3 regions of the Acetanaerobacterium sp. MSJ-12 genome follow, and region 1 is predicted to be linked to each of the others. Evidence: predicted binding sites of a transcription regulator. Region 1 holds the regulator's gene; each other region holds the start of a gene.
The links. The regulator LexA, encoded in region 1, represses DNA repair genes until DNA is damaged. The targets are predictions, from matches to a motif close to CNAACANNTGTTNG.
Positions count from the first base shown of each region.

Region 1 (7,893 bases):
GATCGTCAAGCTGGGGGCCTCTTCCGCCCTGCAGGGGATCGTCCTCTCGGTGAGCGGGCTGCTCATCCAGGGCATCATCAACAGCTTTGGCAGCCTCTATATGGCGGCCTACACCTCGGCCCAGAAGATCGAGCTCTTCCTCACCCTCCCCATCTACAACCTGCACAACGCCCTCTCCAACTACAGTGCCCAAAACATCGGCGCCGGCCGGCTGAACCGGGTCAAGCAGGGGTATCGGGTGAGCATCCTCTGGTCGATGATCTTCTGTGCCGCCATGGCGGTCATCCTCTTTTTGTTTGGGGGGAATCTCATCGGCATCTTTATCAAGGCCGAGAGCGATGGCGCTGTCATCCAGGTGGGGACCCAGTACCTGCGGATGCTCTGCATCGCCTACTTCCCCATGTCCTTCATGTTTATGAGTGAAGGGCTGCTGCGGGGGGCGGGCGACGTGCTGGCCGTCTCCTTCATCACCGCCGGAGGGATGCTCTTTCGCATGATCGCGGCATACAGCTTTGCCTCCCTCCTCGGGTTTTATACGGTGGCAGTGGCCTACTTTTTCAGCTATACCTCCGAGTCCATCCTGGCCTACATCCGGGTCCGCTCCGGCCGATGGCGGGAGAAAGCCGTCACCGGTGGCGTGTCTCCTGTGGCCGAGGGGAACGACGCCCTCTGACATACCCAAATCTTTAGAAACAACTGTCAAGACAGAGAAAGCCCCCTGCTCATTGCGAGCAGGGGGCTTTCCCCGGAAAGTATGAAAAAGTGGCGCCAAGTGCCATCTGGTCGGCTGGTTTTAGTGGAGGGTCTCCACCGAAATTTTGTCGTAGTTTTTGTTGTAGGTGACCTCCTGCTTGCTGATCTTCTCCTCCAACAGGTCGTTGAAGAGGGCGTCCTTGCAGGCGGTCACCAGGGAGTCGTGGTTCTCGTCGATATAGCTCTGGTCGATGGGCAGCTTTTTGATGATGTGATAGCCGTACGAGGTCTTGACCACGTCGCTGATCTCTCCCTCGGCCAGGGCAAACGAGGCGTCTTCAAACTCCTCCACCATCTCGCCGGGGCCAAAGTAGTAGCCGTCCTCGGTCAGGCCGGGGTCCTCGTTGTACTGGCTCACCAGGGTGGCAAAGTCCTCGCCGCTGCGGGCCCGCTCCAGGATCTCCTGGCTTAAGGCCTCGGCGTTCTCGGTCTCGTTGGTCACCAGGACATGGCTCACGTGGGCGTATCGCTTCTGCAAGAACTCGCCCAGCACCTCGTCGGTGACCTCCATGGTGCCGCCCTCGCCAAAGAGGTGGTTTTCGACCTTTTGTTGCAGGTAGCTGGTCTGCATCAGCTGCAGGTAGAGGTCCTCGGTGAGGTAGGCGGATGTCATCGCCTCCTGAAAGGCCTCTTCCGAGTCGTAGCTCTCTTTGACAGAGGCCAGCTGGCTGTCGGCGCTGGCCTTCTCCTCATCGCTGAGGGAGAGGCCGTACTCGTCCGCCAGGGCGCGGATGGCGCGGTTGGACTGCAGCGCCTTGAGCACGTAGTCGGAGAGCTGGGCCCTGACCTCGTCCTGCCCTTCCCAGGCGGTGTCATCGCCGTTGTCATAGCCGTATTTCATGTTGAGGAAGTAGTAGCGGTACTCGTCCATTGAGACCTTGTCCCCGTCGATGGTCATGACCACCGGCATGGAGACGCCCTTGCCGTCCACCACGAGAGGGGAGTTTTTGGCCCCGCAGCCGGTCAGGGCGGCAAGGGTCAGTAGAGAGGCGGCGCCGACGGCGGCGACGCGCTGAAAATGCTGGGAAAGATGCATGTGGTTTCTCCTTTACTCTGTGGTTGGGTACGCCTTTAGCTTACCCAACCAATGTGTAGACTGTGTGAAAAGTGCGAAAATCCTTTGCGAAATGAGCGTCAATCTGCAAAAAAAGCGGATAAACCCCGAGTAATATCCAATTCTGTGGAATTCTGATGGGTGAGTTTTCCACAGCTGTGGAATTCGATGTTGAAAACACCGGTGCCATGGGAATTGTCGCTGCGAGAATTGCGAAAGTTTTCCACACCCAAAGGGCAATTGCAAGAGAACAAAGTTTTTGGTATACTATTTGTAAATATTGCACCAAGACCACCGGCTCTCTGGCCGGGGGAAAGGACTTTTCATGACGCATTACAAATCGACCAGCCGCTCGCGGCGTTTTGCTCTCGTTCCAGTGCTGCTTGCGCTGTTGGGCTCTTTGGCTTTGGCCCTGCCCGCGCAGGCAGCTGACGCCCTCTACCGCTTCACCCACAACGGGCAGGACCTGTTGGCGGTGGGAACGGTCACCTCGGTGGGGGAGGGGAGCATCACCTTTTCCATCAGCGAGATCCCCAAGAGCTCCTCCTCCATCGGCGGCGGGAGCAGCCCCCTGCCCTCCAGTGAGGTCCGCCGCGAAATCAAGGTGGAGAGGGGAGAGGCCTTGCGGGACCTGCAGCCGGGGGACGCGGCCATCCTCTCTTTAAAAAAGAAGATGTGGGGCGGCTTTGTCCTGGACAACGGCGCCTACCGGCTGGACAGCACCGCCCTGCCGGTCCAGGCCTCCACCCTCGCAGGGGAGGAGAACGCCGAGACGGCGGCGGTGACCTTCTTTGTCAACTCCCGCGGGGTCTTTTGCGAGTTTGCCTTTGAGGGGGACGACGGGCGGGTCGCCCTGACCTACAAGGGGCAGGACTACCTCATCTACGACCGGGCGGCCGGGGGGATCCAAAACCCGCAGATACCGGGCACCCCCAACCGCCTGCCCACCGAGCCCAAGGGGGACGACTGGTTTGCCAACTGGCAGTCTCCGGCCGTTCTCATCGGCATTCTGGCGGTGGCGGCCGGCGGGGCGATCGCCCTGCGCGTCCTCTTTAAAAAGAGAAAGCGCAGGCACACCATCTACCTCAAATAGCGGCGGCTGCCGGGCGGAAAGCGAAAAAATGCCGCCAACCTTGCGGGCGGCGGCATTCAAAAGCCTGAGGGGTGCTTTTGAGGAGGATAGTGCAGTCCTAAAAACATTTGCGGCATTGTCTTTAGGCTTGTTCTTATTATAGCCCTGAAGCCCAATTTGTTGTGAATGATATGTTAATAAAAGGTGAAAAAACCTGAGTGATCATTTGAACTTTAGAGAGAGGTGAGAGACGTGGAAAAGGTGGAGCGAAAAAAGCGGGAGCTGCTGGAATTTTTGTACCGCCAGGTGGGGGAGGGCATCCCCCCCTCGGTGCGGGAAATCTGTGCGGCCATGGGCTTCAAATCGACCTGCACCGCCCACAAGTACCTGAAGATGCTCGAGGAGGACGGCGAGATCGAGGTGGTTCACGGCTCAAACCGGGGCATCCGCATCACTGGGCGGCACACCGCCGCCATCCCTCTGCTGGGCACAGTGGCGGCTGGCACCCCCATCCTGGCCCAGCAGGATATAGAGGACTATATCGTCAGCGACCTGCGGGGCGAAGGGCTCTTTGCCCTGCGGGTCAAGGGAGACAGCATGATTGGCGCCGGCATCTTCGAGGGGGACATCATTCTGGTGCAGCAGACCCCTGAAGCCCGCGACGGGGAGATCGTGGTGGCCCTGATCGAGGACGAGGCCACCGTCAAGCGCTTTTATCGGGAGCCGGGCGGCCGCGTCCGCCTGCAGCCCGAAAATGACCGCCTGTCCCCCATCTACCCCGACACTGTGGCCATCCTGGGCCGGGTGGTGCGGCTCATCCGCAATTACTGAAGAAAGTTGACAGAGGAGAGGCTGCCCCAGTTTGTTGCTGGGGTGGCCTCTGCATTTTTAGTGCGTTGTCTGCCCTTTTGTTACGGGCTTTGCCTGCGCGCCGGACAGCGCCGTCTTCTTGTGCTTTGCTGCGGGGAGAGGGTGCTCTTTGCTCTCCCCCTCAGGCTGCCCTGTCCTGTACCGGTAACGGGGAAAGGGAGGGACTTTTTCCCCGGCGAGCGCTGACCACAGGCAAGCACGGGGTGAAGGGCCCCATCACCTCTGGCGGCTGTCGGGAGAGAGCGGGCCCGTGCTGAGATGGGGAAAGGCACGCCGCCCTCGGTATCTTGGGGGGATGTTGCACTTCTCTTTCCACAGGCTTTGTCCTTTGCCCCTGCGCGGCGTCGATGCCGCCTCCTCGCGCTTCGCTGCGGGGAGAGGATCGCGTTTCCCCTACAGCCGTACTGTGCCGGCAGAGAGGAAAGGCCTTTTCCCATGTTGGACCCTGGCTGCAGACAATCGAGAGAGAAGGGAAGCTTTTCCCCCCTATCGCTCTCGCTGGCCGTCGGAAGAGAGTAGACTTGGACTGAGATGGGAGAAAGCCGCGCTGGCCTCTACATTTCGGGGGCTGTGCTTTCTTTTTTGGGGATTTTGCCCCTGCGCGCTGTCCGCGCTGCCTCTCCGCACTCCACTGCGGGGAGAGGTCGGCCTTTTTCCCCCGTGCCCCTCCTTTCCACCCCATGCCGGCGGTGGGGAAAGAGCCCTTTTCCCGGCGGGTTCTGGCAGCGGGCAATTGCGGGGGAAAGGTGTCGACCCTTTCCCCTCACCGGCTGCCGGGGGGGCGGTATGGCCCCTAGCTGAAATAAGGGGAAAGCAGCACTTCTCCCTGCGCTTTTGAGGCCCGTGCCCGCCTGTGAAAAGACGGTACAGCTGATAAGTGGGTAAAAGGAGAAAAGAGAGGCTAGATTTGGCGCTTGCGATGAATTTTTTGACTATTTTTTGTGAGATATTTTTGCTTTTTTAGGCGTGGCGGTGTATAATAAGACAGTTAAAGGGCTTGTACAGCCGGACGAGGGGAGATCACACTTCCGCCGGCTGCTTTTCCTGCCGCGGGCAGCGAGCCAAAACCGTTTGACAGCCAGCCATTCTTGGGGAGGAACACAGTTTGACTAGAAACGATTTGAGAAATATTGCCATTATTGCCCACGTCGACCACGGCAAGACCACCCTGGTAGACGAGATGCTCAAACAGGGCGGCATCTTCCGCGAAAACCAGGTGGTGCGCGACCGGGTGATGGATTCCGGCGCCCTGGAGCGGGAGCGCGGCATCACCATTCTCTCCAAAAACACCTCGCTCTTTTACAACGGGGTCAAGATCAACATCATCGACACCCCGGGCCACGCCGACTTTGGCGGCGAGGTAGAGCGGGTCTTGCAGATGGTGGACGGCGTGCTGCTGCTGGTAGACGCCTTCGAGGGCCCTATGCCCCAGACCCGGTTCGTTCTGGAGCGGGCGCTGGCCCTGGGCCACACCATCATCGTGGTGGTCAACAAGGTCGACCGCCCCGACGCCCGCCCCGAGGAGATCGAGGACGAGGTGCTGGAACTGCTTTTGGACCTGGACGCCAGCGAGGAGCAGCTGCAGAGCACCTTTGTCTACTGCTCTGGCCGGGAGGGGACCGCTTCCCTGGACTACAGCGACCTGGGGGACAACCTGATCCCCCTCTTCAACGAGATCATTGAAAAGGTGCCCGCCCCCAAGGGCGACCCCGAGCTGCCTCTGCAGATGCTGGTCAGCTCCATCGACTACAACGAGTACGTGGGCCGCATCGCCATCGGCCGCATCAAGCAGGGCACCATCAAACAGGGGCAGGAGGTGGTGGTCACCAACTACCACGGCGACCAGACCCCCCGCCGGGGCAAGGTGGTCAACCTCTACCAGATCGACGGCCTGACCCGCGACGCGGTGGACAGCGCCCAGTTCGGCGACATCGTCTGTGTCTCCGGGGTGGAGAACATCACCATCGGCGACACCATCTGCGCCCCCGATGCGCCGGAGCCGCTGCCCTTTGTCAAGATTTCCGAGCCCACCATCGAGATGACCTTCTCGGTCAACGACAGCCCCTTTGCCGGGAGAGAGGGCAAATACGTCACCTCCCGCCAGCTGCGCGACCGGCTCTTCAAAGAGCTGCTCAAGGACGTCTCCCTGCGGGTGAGCGAGACCGACACCACCGAGAGCTTCAATGTGGCCGGGCGGGGCGAGATGCACCTCTCCATCCTCATTGAGACCATGCGCCGGGAGGGGTATGAGCTGCAGGTCAGCACCCCTCGCGTCCTCTTCCACGAGGAGAACGGCAAGCGGATGGAGCCCGTGGAGCGGGTGACCATCGACGTGCCGGAGGAGTGCGTAGGCAGCGTGATGGAGAAGATGGGCACCCGCAAGGGCCAGCTGGTGGAGATGCACCCCACCGGCAACCGGATGCGGCTGGAGTTCCTGATCCCCTCCCGCGGCCTCTTCGGCTACCGCAGCGAGTTCTTGACCGACACCAAGGGCGAGGGCATCCTCAACACCATCTTCGAGGGGTATGAGGAGTACAAGGGCGAGATCCCCACCCGCCAGGTGGGCAGCTTGGTGGCCTATGAGACCGGGACCGCCGTCACCTACGGCCTCTTCAATGCCCAGGAGCGGGGCACCCTCTTCATCCCCGCCCAGACCGAGGTGTACGAGGGGATGATCATCGGCTCCAACCCCAAGGCCGAGGACCTGGTGGTCAACGTCTGCAAGACCAAGCACCTGACCAACACCCGCGCCTCTGGCTCCGACGACTCGCTGCGGCTGACCCCGCCCCGGGTGATGAGCCTGGAGGAGTCGCTGGAGTTCATCTCCGACGACGAACTGGTGGAGGTCACCCCCGAGTCGATCCGCCTGCGCAAGAAGATCTTGAACAATCAGCAGCGGGCCAAGATCACCCACCGCAAATAAGAGAGCGAGCGATTATCTGCTCCGGCGCACAGAAAATCCTGTGCGCCGGAGCTTTTTCTTGCCCAAAAGGGAGAAATTCTGCCGCCGATGCCCCTTTTGGGAGAGGCATCTTGCCAAGCAGAGGGCTTTTCTGTATGATAGAGAAAGGAAAGGGGAGATCGGTTTGCGTCGGGAAAAATCGTGTGGCGGGGTGGTGTACACCAGGGAGGGCGGCCAGCTTCGCTTCCTACTGATTCGGCATAAAAAGGGCGGCCATTGGGCCTTTCCCAAGGGGCACATGGAGGCCGGCGAGAGCGAGCGGCAGACGGCCCGCCGGGAGATTTTGGAGGAGACCGGCGTACAGGTGAAGATGCAGGGCAAGTTTCGGGAGAGCGTGGCCTATGATATCGGCACCATCATCCACAAGACGGTGGTCTACTTCCTCTGCGAGATCGTGGGGGAACCCGAGGTCACCATCCAGGAGGAGGAGATCTCCGACTACGCGTTTTTCGGGCCGGACGAGGTGCCGGGGCACCTGACCTACTCCAACGACAAGCACACCTTTGCCAAGGCCTTACGATATATAAAATCTCGCAATTTGGCTTGACAACGGTCGGCAGCCGGTGTATTATATATAAGCACGTTACAAGCGCCAATAGCTCAGCTGGATAGAGTGTCTGACTACGAATCAGAAGGTCGGGGGTTCGAGTCCCTCTTGGCGCACCAAGCAAGCCGCTCATGATTTTTTTGTGAGCGGCTTGCTTTTTTGTATCTGCCAAAGGGCGTGCGGCAACGCCTTAACTGCCCTGCCCACTGGCACAGAATAGAGAAAAATGAAAAAGAGCCATAGGTTTTTCTATGGCCTTTTGTTTTTGCAGCGGGTTTGAGGCGCATGTTGCAACGAAACCGCTGGAGGCCGTATCTGCTCCCCTTCAAAACAGAAGGGAGACCGGCCGATGGCTTTTTTAGCGGATCTGGGGGGAGCCGGCAGGGCCCTACCGCCATCGCCTTCAGCAGCCGGAAGGGAGGGGAAGAGGAGGCGATTTTGCCTTATGAGAAGAGGGAGTTTTTTGGAGGAGAAGGGAAAACGAGGAGAGCAGCTGCGCTGCAAATGTCAAGTCTTGTCTGCACAGGGAAAAGTCGGTATACTATCTTCTCGTGGCATCACGCGAAAGGACTGATTTTTGGTTTGCAGTTGATTGAAGAGGTATTTACAAAAGAGGTATACGCGCCCTTTGTGCG
Region 1 is NZ_JAHLPK010000010.1:2,783-10,675, forward strand. It holds gene KQI11_RS10900 (MATE family efflux transporter) at 1-673, shown strand, start outside; gene KQI11_RS10905 (peptidylprolyl isomerase) at 794-1,789, opposite strand; gene KQI11_RS10910 (hypothetical protein) at 2,133-2,900, shown strand; gene lexA (transcriptional repressor LexA) at 3,141-3,710, shown strand; gene typA (translational GTPase TypA) at 4,855-6,672, shown strand; gene KQI11_RS10925 (bis(5'-nucleosyl)-tetraphosphatase) at 6,866-7,258, shown strand; tRNA gene KQI11_RS10930 (tRNA-Arg) at 7,301-7,377, shown strand; gene KQI11_RS10935 (hypothetical protein) at 7,889-7,893, shown strand, end outside.

Region 2 (7,893 bases), on a different contig from region 1:
CTACGGCGCCCAGCAGCACGCCCCGCTGCTGGACCTGGAGTTTGACTGGTAGAAAAATAAGAGAGGGCCCGCAGCGGCGGGCCGTGGCGGCAGGCGCTTCGCGTGAGGGGCGCCTGCCGTCTTGTAGAGGAGGAGCGCCCCATGCCCTATTCCGATCGAATGCAGAAAAACCATCTGTACAGCGTCTTCTTCGCCCCCCGCGGCAACGTGCGGATGGCCGATTTGGGGATGCAGATCGCCCAGCAGTACCTCAGCCCCTTTGACCTGCTCATCGGCATTGTGGGGGAGGGGGGCTCGGGCAAGAGCATGCTGGTCAAGGGGATGTTCCCCGGGCTGGAACTCACCAACGACGACGAGGGGGTCAACGTCCGCCCCCTCCCCATCCTGGATGTGGACGAGGACGACTCGGGCTTTTACAGCCCCCACACCTATCACCTGGACATCCGCTTCGAGTCGGCCTTTACCCAGATGCACGTGTTGGCCGAGGCCATTTTAAAGGCCATCGAGAAGAAAAAGCGGGTCATCGTGGAGCACTTTGACCTCATCTACCCCTTTTTGGGGGGGCGCAACGCCCACCTGCTCATCGGGGTGGGGGGAGAGGTCATCATCACCCGGCCCAACCTCTTCGGCCCCGAGCCGGAGGATTTGACCAAAATCGTCTTTGGCTCCATCCGCTTTCGCAAGATGGCCCACACCGCGGAGGACCTCTGCGAACACCTGATTTTGCGCAAGTACAAGGGCAAATACACCCACGGCGATGTCAAGCACGGCTTTGTGCTCAGCTTTGCCGAGAAGCCGGACATCGACTTAAAGCGGCTGGAGACCGAGGTCAACGAGCTGATTGCCAAAGACATCCCCATCTCCTACTGCGACGAGGAGCACATCCTCATCGGCGACGAGCTGCACCACTGCACCGGGCCGCGGATGCACGTGCGCACCACCGGCGAGATCGAGGAGTTCGCCCTGCTGCAGGACCTGCCGATGGAGCCCATGACCGGGCGGTACCTGCTGGTGGGCCTGGTGGGCAGCGACTGGGAGAAGGCCGGCGGCAAGGACTTCAACAAAATCGTCTTTTGACGCCTGGGCCGAGTATTTCCCAGGGGCTGCCCTCCCTGCGGGGAGACGGACCCACAAAGGGGCGGGAAGAGCCAAAAACAGCGCGCCGCCTGCAAGATCGCTGCGGGCGGCGCGCCTCTGTGCAGCTGGATTGCTGCGGGCGGATGCGGGGCCAATTTTCCGGTTCTCTGCCGCGGCGCGTGGCCCTCTGAAGGGCGGCGATGGCACCCTCATGTAGGGATGGCTGACGCTATGTGTGGGCCCCTGTCTGTGAGGGGGGGAGCGGGCAAGAGTGAGAGTGGTCGCGTTCCTGTGGAAGGAACTCCTGGCGGCTGCGATTTGACTGTAAATCGGGGGCAATTCAAGTGACAAGGTGTCTGCCTTGTCACTTGTTTTTTCAGAAAAAAGCATCTGGTTATGTGGGGTGCTCCCAAAGAACTTGGGCGGCGCAAAAGGACTGAAGGCTCCTTGTACTGCGGAAAGGCGACTTGCGGGGAAAACAGAGCAGAGAGGGAAAATGCGAGAGGTTTGCAAGGGAAAAGAGAGAACAGTTGTGGAGGCAGCGGTGCTCTCCGGCCAGAGCCATGTGCTCGCAGGGATTTGACCTGAAATGAGCGGTTCCAGTTTTTGGGGATTTTTTTCAATGGAAAAAGGTGGTCGAATTGTTTTTGAGCGGTGCGCGAGTTTGAAGTGCAGGTTGCAAATATGGAAATCGGCAGTTTGAGCGTCAGGGGGTACTGCGCTGGCACTGCAGGTGGGAATGCAAAGGAGATAGGGGGTATCCAGCATCAATTCAGGGAAGACCAACTGGCAGAGCGAATGACACACAAAAACCCATGCACCGGTTTGCGGGCTGCGAGCAGCGGCCTTTTGCCGGTGGCAAACCATATCAGCGCCTTCGGTTGTAGCTTGAGAATAGAGGGCTTTGCTCGCATTTGTAGGACCACCAGCTGCGCCGATGGAGGCCTACTCGTGTCTGTGAAAAATGAAAAGGGGGAATTTTTCTCCTGGCGCCTGCGCAGGTGAGGCGCTGGGAGGGTTTGCCGGAGGGGAGAGGGACTGCCCTCTGTTTTGTCAGTCCTGCGCGGTTCAAAAGGGGAGGACTTACCCTCTCGCGTCCCTGTCTGGTTGCGATTTTTTGCGGGAAGAGAGCGAGAGGCTGTCCCTTCCAAAAGAAGGAGGGGCAGGAAGAAGGTGGCAGGGCCGTTTTGGCACGGAGCGATTGACTTTTAAGGGGAGGGAGGGTAAAATAGAAAAAGAACAAATGTTTATTTTGGAGTGAGGGGGACACAGGAAATGGAGCTGCTGGAAAAGCTGGAGATCCTCTCCGACGCGGCCAAGTACGACGTGGCCTGCACCTCCAGCGGGGTGGACCGGGCCGGCAAGAAGGGGCAGTTGGGGAGCGCGGCGGCCGCGGGCATCTGCCACAGCTTTACCGCCGACGGACGCTGTGTCTCCCTTTTAAAGGTGTTGATGACCAACATCTGCGCCTACGACTGCAAGTACTGCGTCAACCGCTGCTCCAACGCCACCCCCCGCGCGGCCTTTTCCCCCCGGGAGCTGGCCGACCTGACCATTCAGTTTTACCGCCGCAACTACATCGAGGGGCTGTTTCTGAGTTCCGGCATCCTCAAAAACCCTGACTACACCTGTGAGCGGATGATCGAGACCCTGCAGATCTTGCGGGAGGAGTACGGCTTTCGCGGCTACATCCACGCCAAGGCCATCCCCGGGGCGGACGACCGGCTCATCGCCCGGCTGGGGATGCTGGCGGACCGGATGAGCGTCAACATCGAGCTGCCCAGCCAGCAGAGCCTGCGGCTGCTGGCGCCGGACAAGTCGAAGGCGGACATCTTTCGCCCCATGGGGCTGATTACCAGCGGGATCGCCCAGAACCAGACCGACCTGGTGCGCTACCGGGGCGCGCCCAAATTTGCCCCCGCCGGGCAGAGCACCCAGATGATCATCGGCGCCACCCCGGACACCGACCTGCAGATCTTGCGGCTGACCCAGGGCCTCTACCGCAAATACGGTCTCAAACGGGTCTTCTTTTCGGCCTACACCCCGGTGCAGAGCGACGCCCTCCTGCCCTCCCTGACCACCAAGCCGCCCCTGCTGCGGGAACACCGCCTCTACCAGGCCGACTGGCTGCTGCGCTTTTACGGCTTCGACGCGGGGGAACTGCTGGACGAGCGGGCCCCCAACTTTAACCCCTACCTGGACCCCAAGTGCAACTGGGCGATCCACCACATGGAGCACTTCCCCGTCGAGGTCAACCGCGCCCCCTACGAGATGTTGCTGCGGGTGCCGGGCATCGGCGTCAAGAGCGCCCAGCGGATCGCCAAGGCCCGGCGGCTGGGCCCCCTGCACTTTGACGGGCTCAAAAAAATCGGGGTGGTGCTCAAGCGGGCCCAGTACTTTATCACCTGTTCGGGGAAGACGGCGGTGGGGCTGAAAATCAGCCCGGAGGCCGCCTTTCGCGCCCTGGTGTCCGAGCGCAGCGCCGCCATGCTCCCCCAGAACCGGCCGGAACAGCTCTCCCTGTTCGACGAGCCGCCGGTGACCCGAGAGGATGTGGTCTCTTGTTTGACCGGCCAGATTTGATTTACCTGCACGACGGCAGCTTTGCCGGATTTCTCTGCTGCGTCTTTGAGAGCTTTATTAGGAGGGAGGCGCCCCTGGACATCGTCTGCCGGGAGGACTGCCAGACTGGGCTCTACGCCGTGCGGGAGATCGAGAGCGACAGGGCGCGGGCGGGCCGGGTCTTTCGCTCCATCGGCGAGCGGATGGGGGAGGAGGCCCGCCAGCTGGTGCAGAGGGCCTTTTTGTTCGGGGAGGAGGGGCGGGATCTCTGGCTCTACCGCTTCCTCTGCCGGGGCTACCGCTATGGGCCCGCCGTCTGCGACATGTTGGGGGACGAGGCGGTGAGCCGGGTGCAGAAGATGGCCCTCTCGGTGTCGAACGAGGCGCATCTGCTGCTGGGGTTTGTCCGCTTTGCCGAGTACGACGGGGCCCTCCTCTCCCAAATCTCCCCCAAACACTTTGTGTTGCCGGTCCTGCGGGAGCATTTTTGCGACCGCTACCCGGAGGAGACCTTTATGATCCACGACAAGACCCACCAGATGGCCCTGATCTACCGCCCGCACCGGGCCAAAATCGTCTCGGTCAAGGCGTTGGAGCTCCCCCCCGACACCCCGCAGGAGCAGCTCTACCGCCAGTTGTGGCGGGGGTACCACCAGTCCGCCACCATTGCCGCCCGGGTCAACCCCCGCTGCCAGCGGGGAAACATGCCCAAGCGCTTTTGGGGGGAGATGTGCGAGATGGCGGACAGGTCTGCCCCTCCTTTGGAGGGGGCGAGAGCCGCCGGTCTGCAGGGGCCGGAGCGGGGAGACGCCCCCTCTCCGCAAAAAAGTTCTCCCCATCGCCTGGTGGGGGAGTGACCTGTCCGACGGGGCGGATCATTCGGCTTGGAGCGTTCTCCCAAAGGGTGCCTCGCCGGTCGGTGGACGGCCATTTGAAAAAGAGGGCCCCTTTTTGCCGCGGCGTCCGTGAGGAAGAAACTCGAGGGGATGGCCGGTGCCTGCAGATGAGAAAAACAGCGGGGAGGGGCGGTCAGTCCCTCCATTTTTCATGTCCGGCGGACGGCCTTCTGCGCGGAAAGATGTAGAGAAGTGCCGACAGATATCCCCGGGGAAGGAAGGGGAAGTGGTTTGACGGGGCAGGCAACCAGTCTTTGGCGGCCAATGAGGGGAACCGCTGTCCGAGGAGAAGAACAAGTTTGAAAGGCCCCACTTGCTTTTACCCTTGCCAAAGGGAAAAAGCCGTGGTAAAATTAATTAAACCAATAGTTTAATTAATAAAGGAAGGAAGAGCCGGTGGGGAGAAGAAAGAAGGAACCCGCTGAGGCCCACCGGGGCCGCATCGCCCAGGCGGCAGCCGCCCTTTTCGCCAAGCGGGGTGTGGATTCGGTGACGGTGGAGGAAATCGCCCGGGAGGCGGGGTACAGCAAGGCCACCCTCTATGTCTACTTTCAGGGCAAGGAGGAGATCGTCGGCGCCCTCACCCTGGAGAGTATGCGGCGATTGCGGGACTGTCTGTCGTCCGCCCTCGCGGAGGGGACGGGCGCGCGGGGCCGCTACGACGCCGTTTGCGGGGCGCTCCAGCGCTACCAGGGAGAAGCGCCTTTCCTCTTTGGCCTGGCCCTGCGGGAAATCAACATCGATTGGGAGAGCCCCGACACCCTGCCGGTGGAGCGGGAGATCTTTGCCGTGGGCGAGGAGATAAACGACCTGATGGGCCGCTTTCTGTGCGAGGGGATGAAGACGGGCGCGTTCCGCCCCGACCTGGAAATCCTGCCCACGGTGTTTGCCTTCTGGGCAATGCTGGCCAGCCTCATGCAGGTGGCCGCGAGCAAGGAAAAGTACATCGAAAAGGCGATGGGTCTCACCCGAGAGGCGTTTCTTGCGGGCGGGTTTGAAACCCTCTACCGCGCCATTGCCAGAGGGGAGGGGTCGAGATGAAACGGCTGTTGGCGATTCTGGGGAGTCCGCACCCGGACGGCTCGACGGCGGCCATGTTGGCGTGCGCCGTCGCCGCTGCCGAGAGGGCTGGTTGGGCGGTGGACAGGGTGGAGCTCTACCGGGAGGAAATCGGTCTTTGCCGGGGCTGCCGCGCCTGTATCGAGACGGGGGTCTGCGTGGTGCCGGACGGGGTGCAGAGGATCGCCCAGCTCCTGCAGGGGTGCGACGCGGTCGTTCTGGCCGCCCCCACCTACTGGGCAAACCTGCCCGCAGCGGTCAAAAATCTCTTTGACCGGCTGCTCGGCACCGCGATGGAGGAGACCAAGACCTTCCCCAAGCCCCGGCTGTCGCCGCGCCAGCGGTACCTGCTGCTGACCGCCTGCAACACCCCGACCCCCTTTGATTACCTCTGCGGGCAGAGCCGGGGGGCCATCCGCGCCATGGAGGAATTTTTTCACACGGCGGGGATGAGGCGGATGGGACGGGTCGTCTTTGCGGGCGCACAGGGACGGGGGGAGCTGCCCCCTTCGCTGGAGAGAAAGATTTGCCGCTTTTGGCGGTGAGAGAGCTGCCCTGTAAAAACCCCCAGAGCCCATTCACGGGCCCTGGGGGTTTCTGCGCGGTTGGGGGTGTTTAGTCCCCTTCGGATGGGGGGACAACCAGGATATCGACGCTGTCCGAGGCTTTGCTCCCCTGGTACGCAACTTCCAGAGTGACGGTCGCCTCCCCCTCGCAAAGGGCTTCGACGGTGAGTGCGTCGGACATATCGGAGTGAACATGGGCCACATCGGCGTTCTTCACGCGGCAGCTCTTGCCGGAAGAGGTAGACCGGCGACTGGACCTCAAAGGGGAGGGTGCGCGTCTCCCCCACCTCCATGGTGACGTTGCCCGGGAGGATGTTCAGCGAAAGCCGGGGGGATTCCTCCTTGCAGCCCAAGAGGGCTGTCAAGAGGAGGGACCCGAGCAGCAGGGGAAGATACCTGGCCTTTTTCACAGTCGGCCCACCCCTTTCACACCGGGACGGGCAAAAGCGACCCGCCCGCTCAAAATAGCTTTTTTCCAGTTCCATTATGCCATCTTTTTGCGGAAAGAGGGAGGGGGTCTCCCCATTTTGAAAGGCCTTTCGTCCGTCAGTGCGTGCAGCTCTCGAGAGGGGCGGAAACGGCGGCGTTGGCCCGCCAAAAATCGAGAAAGACGCGCATCAAGGGGCCTGCCTTTCGGCGGCGGTGAAACCGCCAGAGCGCCCAGAGGACCAGCAGGGTCCCCAGCAGGCAGGCGATCATGTCGAGCATGGTGTCGTGGATGCCGGTGGTGAGCACGCGCTGGGGGTCGGTGTGAAAGACAAAGTCGCAGGCGTACTCGGCAATCTCCCAGCAGGCGGCGACGAGCATGGGAAAGGAGAGGGCGAAGTAAAAGGCGAAGGGGGCGTCCTCCCCGGCGAGGGGGCGATTTCGCTTCAGGTAGGCAAAGAGGCAGAGGCCCAGCAGGGCAAAGAGAACGCCGGAGAGGAGGTGGACGAATTTGTCAAACCAGGGGAACCAGTGGTAGCCCTTCATGGCAATGCCCACGCCGTAGGCGAGAAAGGCGAAGAGGGCGACGGCCCGGCTGAGGGCGGGGACTGGCCGCAGGCGAAGGAGGCGGTAGGCCAGCGGCGGGATGAGGAGAAAGAGGGGGGCGGCGGCGGTGACCAACAGGTAGGGCCAGGGAAAACAGAAAAAATCCACCACCCCGATGGCCAGAACGCCGGCGAGGTAGGCGGCAACGGCGGCGCGGCCGCCGCACTGGTTGACAAGGGGCTGCATCAAATCCCTCCCATTTGTTTTTGTAGCCCTTTTAGTATACAACAGAGGGGAGAAATTGGGCAGTCCCCATCTCCCTACAAATTTGTTTCAATTTTCTTTCGGCTGTCCCTCAAAACAGCAGGTGGGCGCTGTCATTGACAGCGCCCACGCGTGAAACGGCAGGTGTCAGCGGGTCAGGAGCCCGCCCCTCTTTGAAAGCCGCCACCCGCAGAGGCCCAGGGCCACAAGAGAGATGAGCAGGAGGGCGGCGACTGCCTGCCATCCCCCCTCGCCGGTGAGGAGGGAGTAACTCCAGGAGGCGGGGAAGAGGCGTCCGGCGAGCCGCAGGGGATCGGGTAGAAAGGCGGCGGGAAAGAGGGCCCCCGAGAGCATGATGGAGGGGAGAAAGAAGACCTGGGCGACCATGGTCAGCCGGGAACTGGTTTGAAAGAAGAGGCCGAGGGCGGTCCCCAGACAGAGGCAGGAAAAGAGGAAGAGGGCCATCGTCCCCAGGTAGTGGGGGAGATGGAGGGGGA
Region 2 is NZ_JAHLPK010000003.1:128,765-136,657, forward strand. It holds gene KQI11_RS04300 (DUF4387 domain-containing protein) at 1-52, shown strand, start outside; gene KQI11_RS04305 (alanyl-tRNA editing protein) at 142-1,077, shown strand; gene KQI11_RS04310 (putative DNA modification/repair radical SAM protein) at 2,353-3,660, shown strand; gene KQI11_RS04315 (TIGR03915 family putative DNA repair protein) at 3,639-4,496, shown strand; gene KQI11_RS04320 (TetR/AcrR family transcriptional regulator) at 4,932-5,576, shown strand; gene KQI11_RS04325 (flavodoxin family protein) at 5,573-6,139, shown strand; gene KQI11_RS04330 (DUF2238 domain-containing protein) at 6,707-7,378, opposite strand; gene KQI11_RS04335 (ABC transporter permease) at 7,544-7,893, opposite strand, start outside.
Region 2: a site for LexA is predicted at 2,314-2,327, ahead of KQI11_RS04310 (putative DNA modification/repair radical SAM protein). Genes of this name have one in related genera too.

Region 3 (7,893 bases), on a different contig from region 1:
GTACGCCGGCGGGCACGACAACCTCCTCACCAAGGTCCTCTCGGCCCCCGGCCTCTGGCTGCAGCGCCTCACCGTCAAGGAGCCGGACGACTCGATGATCGAGGTGGCGGTGGCCGCCATGGAGGCCGTCATCCCCCAAAACGGGGAGGACGACCGGTGGTAGAGCCCCGCACGGTCCGCGCCCTCTGGCGGGAGGGGGAGGCCCTGCTGCGGGAGCGGGGGGTGGAGTCCCCCAAGTTCGACGCGGCCGAGCTCCTCTGCCACGGGGCGGGCTTTCCCCGGGGCGAACTGCCCCTACACCTGCGTGACGAGCTGTCCGCGGACGCGGCCCGGCGGGTGCGGGCCCTCTTTGCCCGCCGCGCCCGGCGGGAGCCGCTGCAGTACCTGCTGGGCTGCTGGGAGTTTTACGGCCACCCCTTCCGGGTGGGGGAGGGGGTGCTCATCCCCCGGCCGGACACCGAGTGCCTGGTGGAGGCGGTGCTGGCGCGGGCCCCCCAGGGCCCCTGCACCATTGCCGACCTCTGCAGCGGCAGCGGCTGCATCGCCGTCGCCCTGGGGGCCGCCCTCCCCCAGAGCCGGGTGCTGGCGGTGGAGAAGAGCGGGCGCGCCTTCGGCTATCTGCAGGCCAACATCCGCCTGAACGGGGCCGCGAACGTCTGGCCGGTGCGGGGGGACGCGCTGACCTACCAGGGGGTCTGCCCGCCGCTGGATGTGCTGGTGGCCAACCCCCCCTACATCCGCCCGGAGGAGATGGAGACCCTCTCCCCCGAGGTGCTCGCCGAGCCGCGGGAGGCGCTGGAGGCCCCCGAGCGGGGGCTGGCCTTCTACCGCCACTTCGCCGCCGCCTACCGCCCGGTCCTCCGCCCTGGGGGGCTGCTGGCGGTGGAGATCGGCTGCGGCCAGGGGGCCGAGGTCTGCGCCCTCTTTCGCGGCCAGGGCTACGAGGGGGTCACCTGCCTGCAGGACCTGGGCGGCCTGGACCGGGTGGTGCTGGGCCGGCGGCCAAAATAGAAGAAGCAGAGGGCTGCGGCCCTCTTTTTTTGCCCTTTGGGGGGCGGGCGGCCCAGGGAGCCGGTTTTTTCTGCCAGGGGCGGCAAAGGCCGCTGAACGCTTGCGGCAGCGGGAGAAATGCAGTATAATAACCCTGTAATGGCAGTCGCGGCCCGGGCGGCGCGGCCGTCTTTTTTGGAACTGCTGTCTGCGCCATGCCCGCCCCGGCGGGAATGGTTCTATTTTTATCAACAGAGTGAACGAACGTTTGGGAGGACGATCCATGGCGGAAAAGAACAAGGCCAAGGAGACGGCTCAGGAGAGCCGCCAGAAGGCGCTGGAAACAGCTCTGGCCAACATCGAAAAACAATTTGGCGCGGGCGCTGTCATGCGCCTGGGCCAGCACTCCACCCTGAACATCGAGGCCATCTCCACCGGCAGCCTGTCGCTGGATATGGCCATCGGCGTGGGCGGGGTGCCCCGGGGCCGGGTGGTCGAGATCTACGGCCCGGAGAGCTCGGGCAAGACCACCGTGGCCCTGCACATCGTCGCCTCCGCCCAGAAGGAGGGGGGCACCGCCGCCTTCATCGACGTGGAGCACGCCCTCGACCCGGTCTACGCCGCCGCCCTGGGGGTCGACATCGACGCCCTGCTGGTCAGCCAGCCGGACACCGGCGAACAGGCCCTGGAGATCTGCGAGGCGCTGGTGCGCTCCGGCGCCATCGACGTGGTGGTCATCGACTCGGTGGCGGCCATGGTCCCCAAGGCCGAGATCGAGGGGCTGATGGGCGACAGCCACGTGGGGCTGCAGGCCCGGCTGATGAGCCAGGCCCTGCGCAAGCTCACCGGCATCATCGGCAAGACCAAGTGCGTGGCGGTCTTTATCAACCAGCTGCGCGAGAAGATCGGCGTCATCTACGGCAACCCCGAGACCACCGCCGGCGGCCGGGCGCTGAAGTACTACGCCTCGGTGCGCATCGACGTGCGCAAGGCCGAGACCCTCAAGGTGGGGGGCGAGTTCGTGGGCAACCACACCAAGGCCAAGATCGTCAAGAACAAGGTGGCCCCCCCCTTCAAGATCGCCGAGTTCGACATCATGTACGGCACCGGCATCTCCAAGGAGAGCGAGATCCTCGACATCGGCGTCAACATGAACATCATCCAGAAATCCGGCGCCTGGTTCAGCTATAAGGGCGAGCGGCTGGGCCAGGGCCGCGACAACGTGAAGAAGTACTTTTTGGAGCACCCGGAGGTGGCCCAGGAGATCGAGGCGGCCATCCGCCAGAACGCGGCCGAGGCCGAGAAGTCGCTGATGCCCAAAAAGCCCGCCGCCCCGGCGGACGCCCCCGCCCCGGCCTCAGCCCCCAGCGCCGCCCCCGCCCAGCCCGCCCCCGCCGTGATGGACATCGACATCGAGGTGGAGGACTAGGCCATGTCCGAGTGCGGCGAGATCACCGGGCTGGAAAAGACCAAGCGGGGCCGGTACAGCGTCTTTGTGGACGGGGAATTCCTCTGGTCGCTGGACGGGGAGACCCTGCTCAAGAGCCGGGTGCGCCCGGGCGCGGTGCTGGAATACGCCTATTTGGAAGAGGTCAAGGCCCAGTCCGACGCCGTGGGCTGCCGGGAGAAGGCCCTGACCCTGCTGGGCCAGCGGGCCTACGCCCGGGGGGAACTGGTGGAGCGGCTCTGCCGCGACTGGCCCCGCCCCACCGCCCGCCAGGTGGTGACCCAGCTGGAGGAGGCCGGCTTGGTTAGCGACGGCGACTACGCCTTTCGCCTGGCCGACGAACTCTACCGCTATAAGCACCTCTCCCGCCGCTTCATCGAGCTGGAGCTGCAAAAGCGGGGGATCGACCCCGCGCTCTGCCGGGAGGTGCTGGACGCCGGCGGCTTTGACGACGGCGCCAGCATCCGCGCCCTGCTGGAACAGAAGTACGCCGCCCGCCTGGGCGACCGGGCGCAGCGGCAGAAGGTGCTGGCCGCCCTGGCCCACCGCGGGTTTGGCTACGGCGACTGCCGGGCCGCCATGGAAGAATACGACACCGATTACGAGACAGGAGACCCTTATGTCGATTAATGTGGGAATGGTCTCGCTGGGCTGCCCCAAAAACCAGGTAGACGGCGAGATCCTCTTAAACCTCATCCAACAAGATCCCGAGTTCGCCCTGCAGGGCGACCCCGAACAGTGCGACGTGGTGCTCATCAACACCTGCGGCTTCATCGACGACGCCAAGCAGGAGTCCATCGACACCATCCTCGAGTTCTGCGCCCTCAAAGAGACCGGGCGGCTGCGGTGTGTCATCGTCACCGGCTGCCTGGCCCAGCGCTACAAGGAGGAGATCCTGCGGGAGATCCCCGAGGTGGACGGGGTGGTGGGCATCGGCTCCAACGCCGAGATCGTCTCCATCATCCGGCGGGCCCTGGGGGGCGAAAAGGCCCAGTCCTTCGGCAGCGAGTACGACCTGCCCCTGGGGGGCGGCCGCATCCTCACCACCCCGGCCCACTACGCCTACCTGAAGATCTCCGAGGGCTGCTCCAACCGCTGCACCTTCTGCGCCATCCCCTACATCCGGGGGGACTTTCGCTCCCGCCCCATCGAAGAGGTGGTGCAGGAGGCCGGCGAACTGGCTGATTTCGGGGTCAAGGAGCTGATTGTCATCGCCCAGGACACCACCCGCTACGGGGAGGACCTCTACGGCGAGCCCAGCCTGGCCCGGCTGCTGCGGGAGCTGGTCAAGCTGCCCTTCCGCTGGATCCGGCTGATGTACTGCTACCCCGACCGGATCACCGACGAGCTGCTCTCCATCATCCGCGACAGCGACAACATCGTCAAGTACATCGACATCCCCCTGCAGCACACCAACCGCGAGGTGCTGCGGCGGATGGGCCGCAAGGGGGACGACCGCTGGGTGCGCTCGGTCATCGAGCAGATCCGCCGCGAGGTCCCCGGGGTCTTTATCCGCACCACCCTGCTGGCCGGTTTCCCCGGCGAGACCGAGGAGCAGTTCGAGGAGCTCTGCCGGTTTGTGGACGACATGCGCTTTGAGCGGCTGGGCTGCTTTGCCTACTCCCAGGAGGAGGGGACCCTCGCCGCCCGGCTGGACGGCCAGCTCGAGGAGGAGGAGAAGCGGGCCCGCGCTCAGCTCATCATGGACAAACAGACCCTCATCATGGGCGAGTACTGCCAAAAGAAGGTGGGCGCCCAGGTCGAGGTGATGGTGGACGGCTACGACCCGGAGGAGTTTTGCTACGTGGGGCGCACCCAGTACGACGCCCCCGAGATCGACGGCACCGTCCGCTTTTCCTCCGAGCGGGAGCTTGTGCCCGGCGAATTCGTACAGGTGCTGGTGGAGGAGGCCGACGACTTCGACCTCTACGGCCGGCTGATCGAGGAGGGGGGGAACGGCGATGAATCTGCCCAATAAGCTCACGGTCCTGCGGATGTGCATGGTCCCCTTCTTTGTGGCGGCCCTGCTCTGGCAGGGGCTGTGGCAAAACAGCTTCATCGCCCTGGTGCTCTTTGCCGCGGCCTCCCTCACCGACCTGCTGGACGGACAGCTGGCCCGCAAAAACGGCCAGGTCACCACCTTCGGCAAGTTCCTCGACCCCCTGGCGGACAAACTGCTGGTGGTCTCGGCCATGATCTGCTTCATCGACATGGGTCTGGCCCACAGCGTGGCGGTCCTCATCGTCATCGCCCGCGAATTTGTGGTCAGCGGCATCCGCCTGGTGGCCGCGGGCGAGGGGACGGTCATAGCTGCCAACATTTGGGGCAAAGTAAAGACGGTGGCCCAGATGGCGGTGATCATCGGGGTGCTGCTGCTGTTGGGGCTGGGGCAGAACGGCCTTCTCCCCGCGGGGATCGACGTCCCCCTCATCAGCAACATCGGCATGTGGCTGGTGGCGGCGCTGACGGTGATCTCCGGCGCCACCTATGTGGTGGACAACATCGGCTGCATCAACGCCACAAAATAAAAAGACCTGCTTTTTGGAATTGTAGAATGAAATGGAATACTTTTCCATTCGCCTAGTAAAAGCGCCAAAAATCGGGGATAAAATGGGAACTGGGAAGCGAAAAACGGGGTTTATAACAGCTTATGAAGAGAATGCGAAGGAACGAAAAAGTATATAAAAGAAGACGGATCGCCGTGGCCTGTGTGGCGGCTGTGGTGGTGCTGGCGGCGGCCGTGGGGCTGACCCTGCTGCTCCACCCGGCCCCTCGCTTCACCTTTGACGGGGAGAAGGTCGCCGCCGGCACCGTCACCGTCTCCTCCGCCGACATCGGCGGGGAGCTGGGGCGGGTCAAGGCATACGACTGGCTGGGAAAAGAGCGGCCGGTGCAGTGTCCCGAGATCGGCTTTGCCGGGCCGGGGGAATACCCCCTGACCCTCACCACCGAAGACGGCCTGGGCAAACAGGCCCAGTTCACCCTGACGGTGGTCTGGGAGGCGGCCCCCGAGGCCCCCACCGAGCCGGAAGGGGAGCCTGAGGAGCCCGAGACCCCGTCCGGCGGGGAGGGGAGCAGCTCCTCCTCCCAGGGGGGGCAGTCCTCCGGCGGGAACACCGATGAGGTGGTCTATTCCGGCGGGATCGTAGAGCCCGCCTCCATCACCCCGGAGGTCATCTCCAATCCCTCCGCCATCACCGCCATCGTCAACAAGTACCACGCCCTGCCCGAGGGCTACGCCCCCAGCGACCTGGTGGCCATCACCACCAACTGCGGCAAGAACCTGCAGCTGCGCAGGGAGGCGGCCGAGAGCTGGGAGCAGATGATGGAGGCGGCCAAGGCCGACGGCATCACCCTCAAGGCCGTCAGCGCCTACCGCACCAAGGACTACCAAAACGGGCTCTTCACCCGCTACACCAGCCAGTACGGCAAGGAGTACACCGCCCAGTACAGCGCCTATCCCCGCCGCTCGGAACACGAGCTGGGGCTGGCCCTGGACATCAGCAACACCGCCGGCATCCCCGACAACTTTGAGACCACCGCCGAGGGCAAATGGCTGATGAAAAACGCCCACAACTACGGTTTCATCCTCCGCTACCCCGAGGACAAGGTCAAGATCACCCAGTACGGCTACGAGCCCTGGCACTACCGCTACCTGGGCAAGGACCTGGCCGAGACCCTCTACAAGAGCGGCCAGACCTACGAGGAGTACCTGGGGGTCAAATAGCAAATTGAATGACGCGACATGCGATGACACGGGAAAGAGTACCCGGCATGAGAGGGCGGCGACAGAGAGGCGCGCAGCGAGCTGAGAGCGCGCCGGCCGCACCCGCCGGGGAAGGTGCCCCCGCCAGCACGCGGGCCGAACGGGAGGGGAGCGATCCCCTCTCCAGTAGGCCGGCGCGGTTTGGCCCCGTTAGCGGCCCCAAGAGCGAGAAACAGAAGTGGAACCGCGGACTTTTGGTACCCAAAAGCCGCCTTCGGTCGCGCGCCGGTGGACCCGGCGCCGCCGGAGGCGGCTTTTTTTGATAGAAAAGACGACAAACCCGATTGCGAGAGAAAGGGAGAAGGGCTTTTATGAAAATTTTCAACACCCTCACCAGACAGAAAGAAGAGCTGAGAACCATCACCCCGGGCCAGGTCAAGATCTACGCCTGCGGCCCCACCGTCTACAACTACATCCACATCGGCAACGCGCGGCCCATCTGTGTCTTTGACACCCTGCGCCGGTTTTTGGAGTACATCGGCTACCAGGTGACCTTTGTGCAGAACTTCACCGACATCGACGACAAGATCATCCGCAAGGCCAACGAGGAGGAGAGCGACTACGCCCAGGTGTCCGAGCGCTTCATCGCCGAGTACAGGGTGGACGCCAAGGGCCTGGGGGTCAGAGAGGCCACCTACCACCCCAAGGCCACCGAGAACATCCAGAACATCATCGACTTGATCTCCTCCCTCATGGACAAGGGCTTTGCCTACCGGGCCGAAAACGGGGACGTCTACTTCCGGGCGGCCCGGTTTGACGAGTACGGCAAGCTCTCCCACATGCCGCTGGAGGATCTGGAGGCCGGCGCCCGCATCAGCGTGGGCGAGATCAAAGAGGACCCCATGGACTTTGCCCTCTGGAAGGCCGCCAAAGAGGGGGAGCCCTACTGGGAGTCCCCCTTTGGCAAGGGCCGCCCCGGCTGGCACATCGAGTGCTCGGCCATGGCCAAACACTACCTGGGCGACACCATCGACATCCACTGCGGCGGGCAGGATCTGATCTTCCCCCACCACGAGAACGAGATCGCCCAGTCCGAGTGCGCCAACGGCTGCGCCTTCGCCCACTACTGGATGCACAACGGCTACATCAACATTGACAACCGCAAGATGTCAAAATCTCTGGGCAATTTCTTCACCGTCCGCGAGGTGGCCGAGCAGTTCGGGTACGAGCCCATCCGCTTTATGATGATCGCCGCCCACTATCGCAGCCCCATCAACTACAGCGTCGAGGTCATCAACCAGTCCATCTCCGCCCTGGAGCGGCTCTACAACTGCCGGGACGAACTGGACTTCGCCCTCTCCCAAGCGGGGGCAGAGGGGAGCGACGCCCTGCAAAAGGCCGCGGACGAGGCCAAGGAGAAGTTCGTCGCCGCCCTCTCGGACGACCTGAACACCGCCGACGGCATCGCCGCCCTCTTTGACCTCTGCAAGGAGATCAACCTCCGCCTCAACGGGGAGGAGCCCCAACAGAAGGCCGCCCTGGAGCACGCCGCCCAGATTTTTGACGAGTTGGCCGGGGTGCTGGGCCTGCTCTACAACCGCAAGAAAAACGAGGTCACCCCCGAGATCCAGGAGCTGGTGGACCGCCGTCAGGCCGCCCGCAAGGCCAAGGATTTCGCCGAGGCCGACGCCCTGCGCGACCAGCTGGCCGCCATGGGGGTCACCCTCAAAGACACCCCCGAAGGGGTGCA
Region 3 is NZ_JAHLPK010000008.1:88,248-96,140, forward strand. It holds gene KQI11_RS09930 (DUF1385 domain-containing protein) at 1-163, shown strand, start outside; gene prmC (peptide chain release factor N(5)-glutamine methyltransferase) at 157-1,011, shown strand; gene recA (recombinase RecA) at 1,274-2,419, shown strand; gene KQI11_RS09945 (regulatory protein RecX) at 2,423-3,067, shown strand; gene rimO (30S ribosomal protein S12 methylthiotransferase RimO) at 3,057-4,415, shown strand; gene pgsA (CDP-diacylglycerol--glycerol-3-phosphate 3-phosphatidyltransferase) at 4,399-4,965, shown strand; gene KQI11_RS09960 (M15 family metallopeptidase) at 5,097-6,164, shown strand; gene cysS (cysteine--tRNA ligase) at 6,515-7,893, shown strand, end outside.
Region 3: a site for LexA is predicted at 1,248-1,261, ahead of recA (recombinase RecA). Genes of this name have one in related genera too.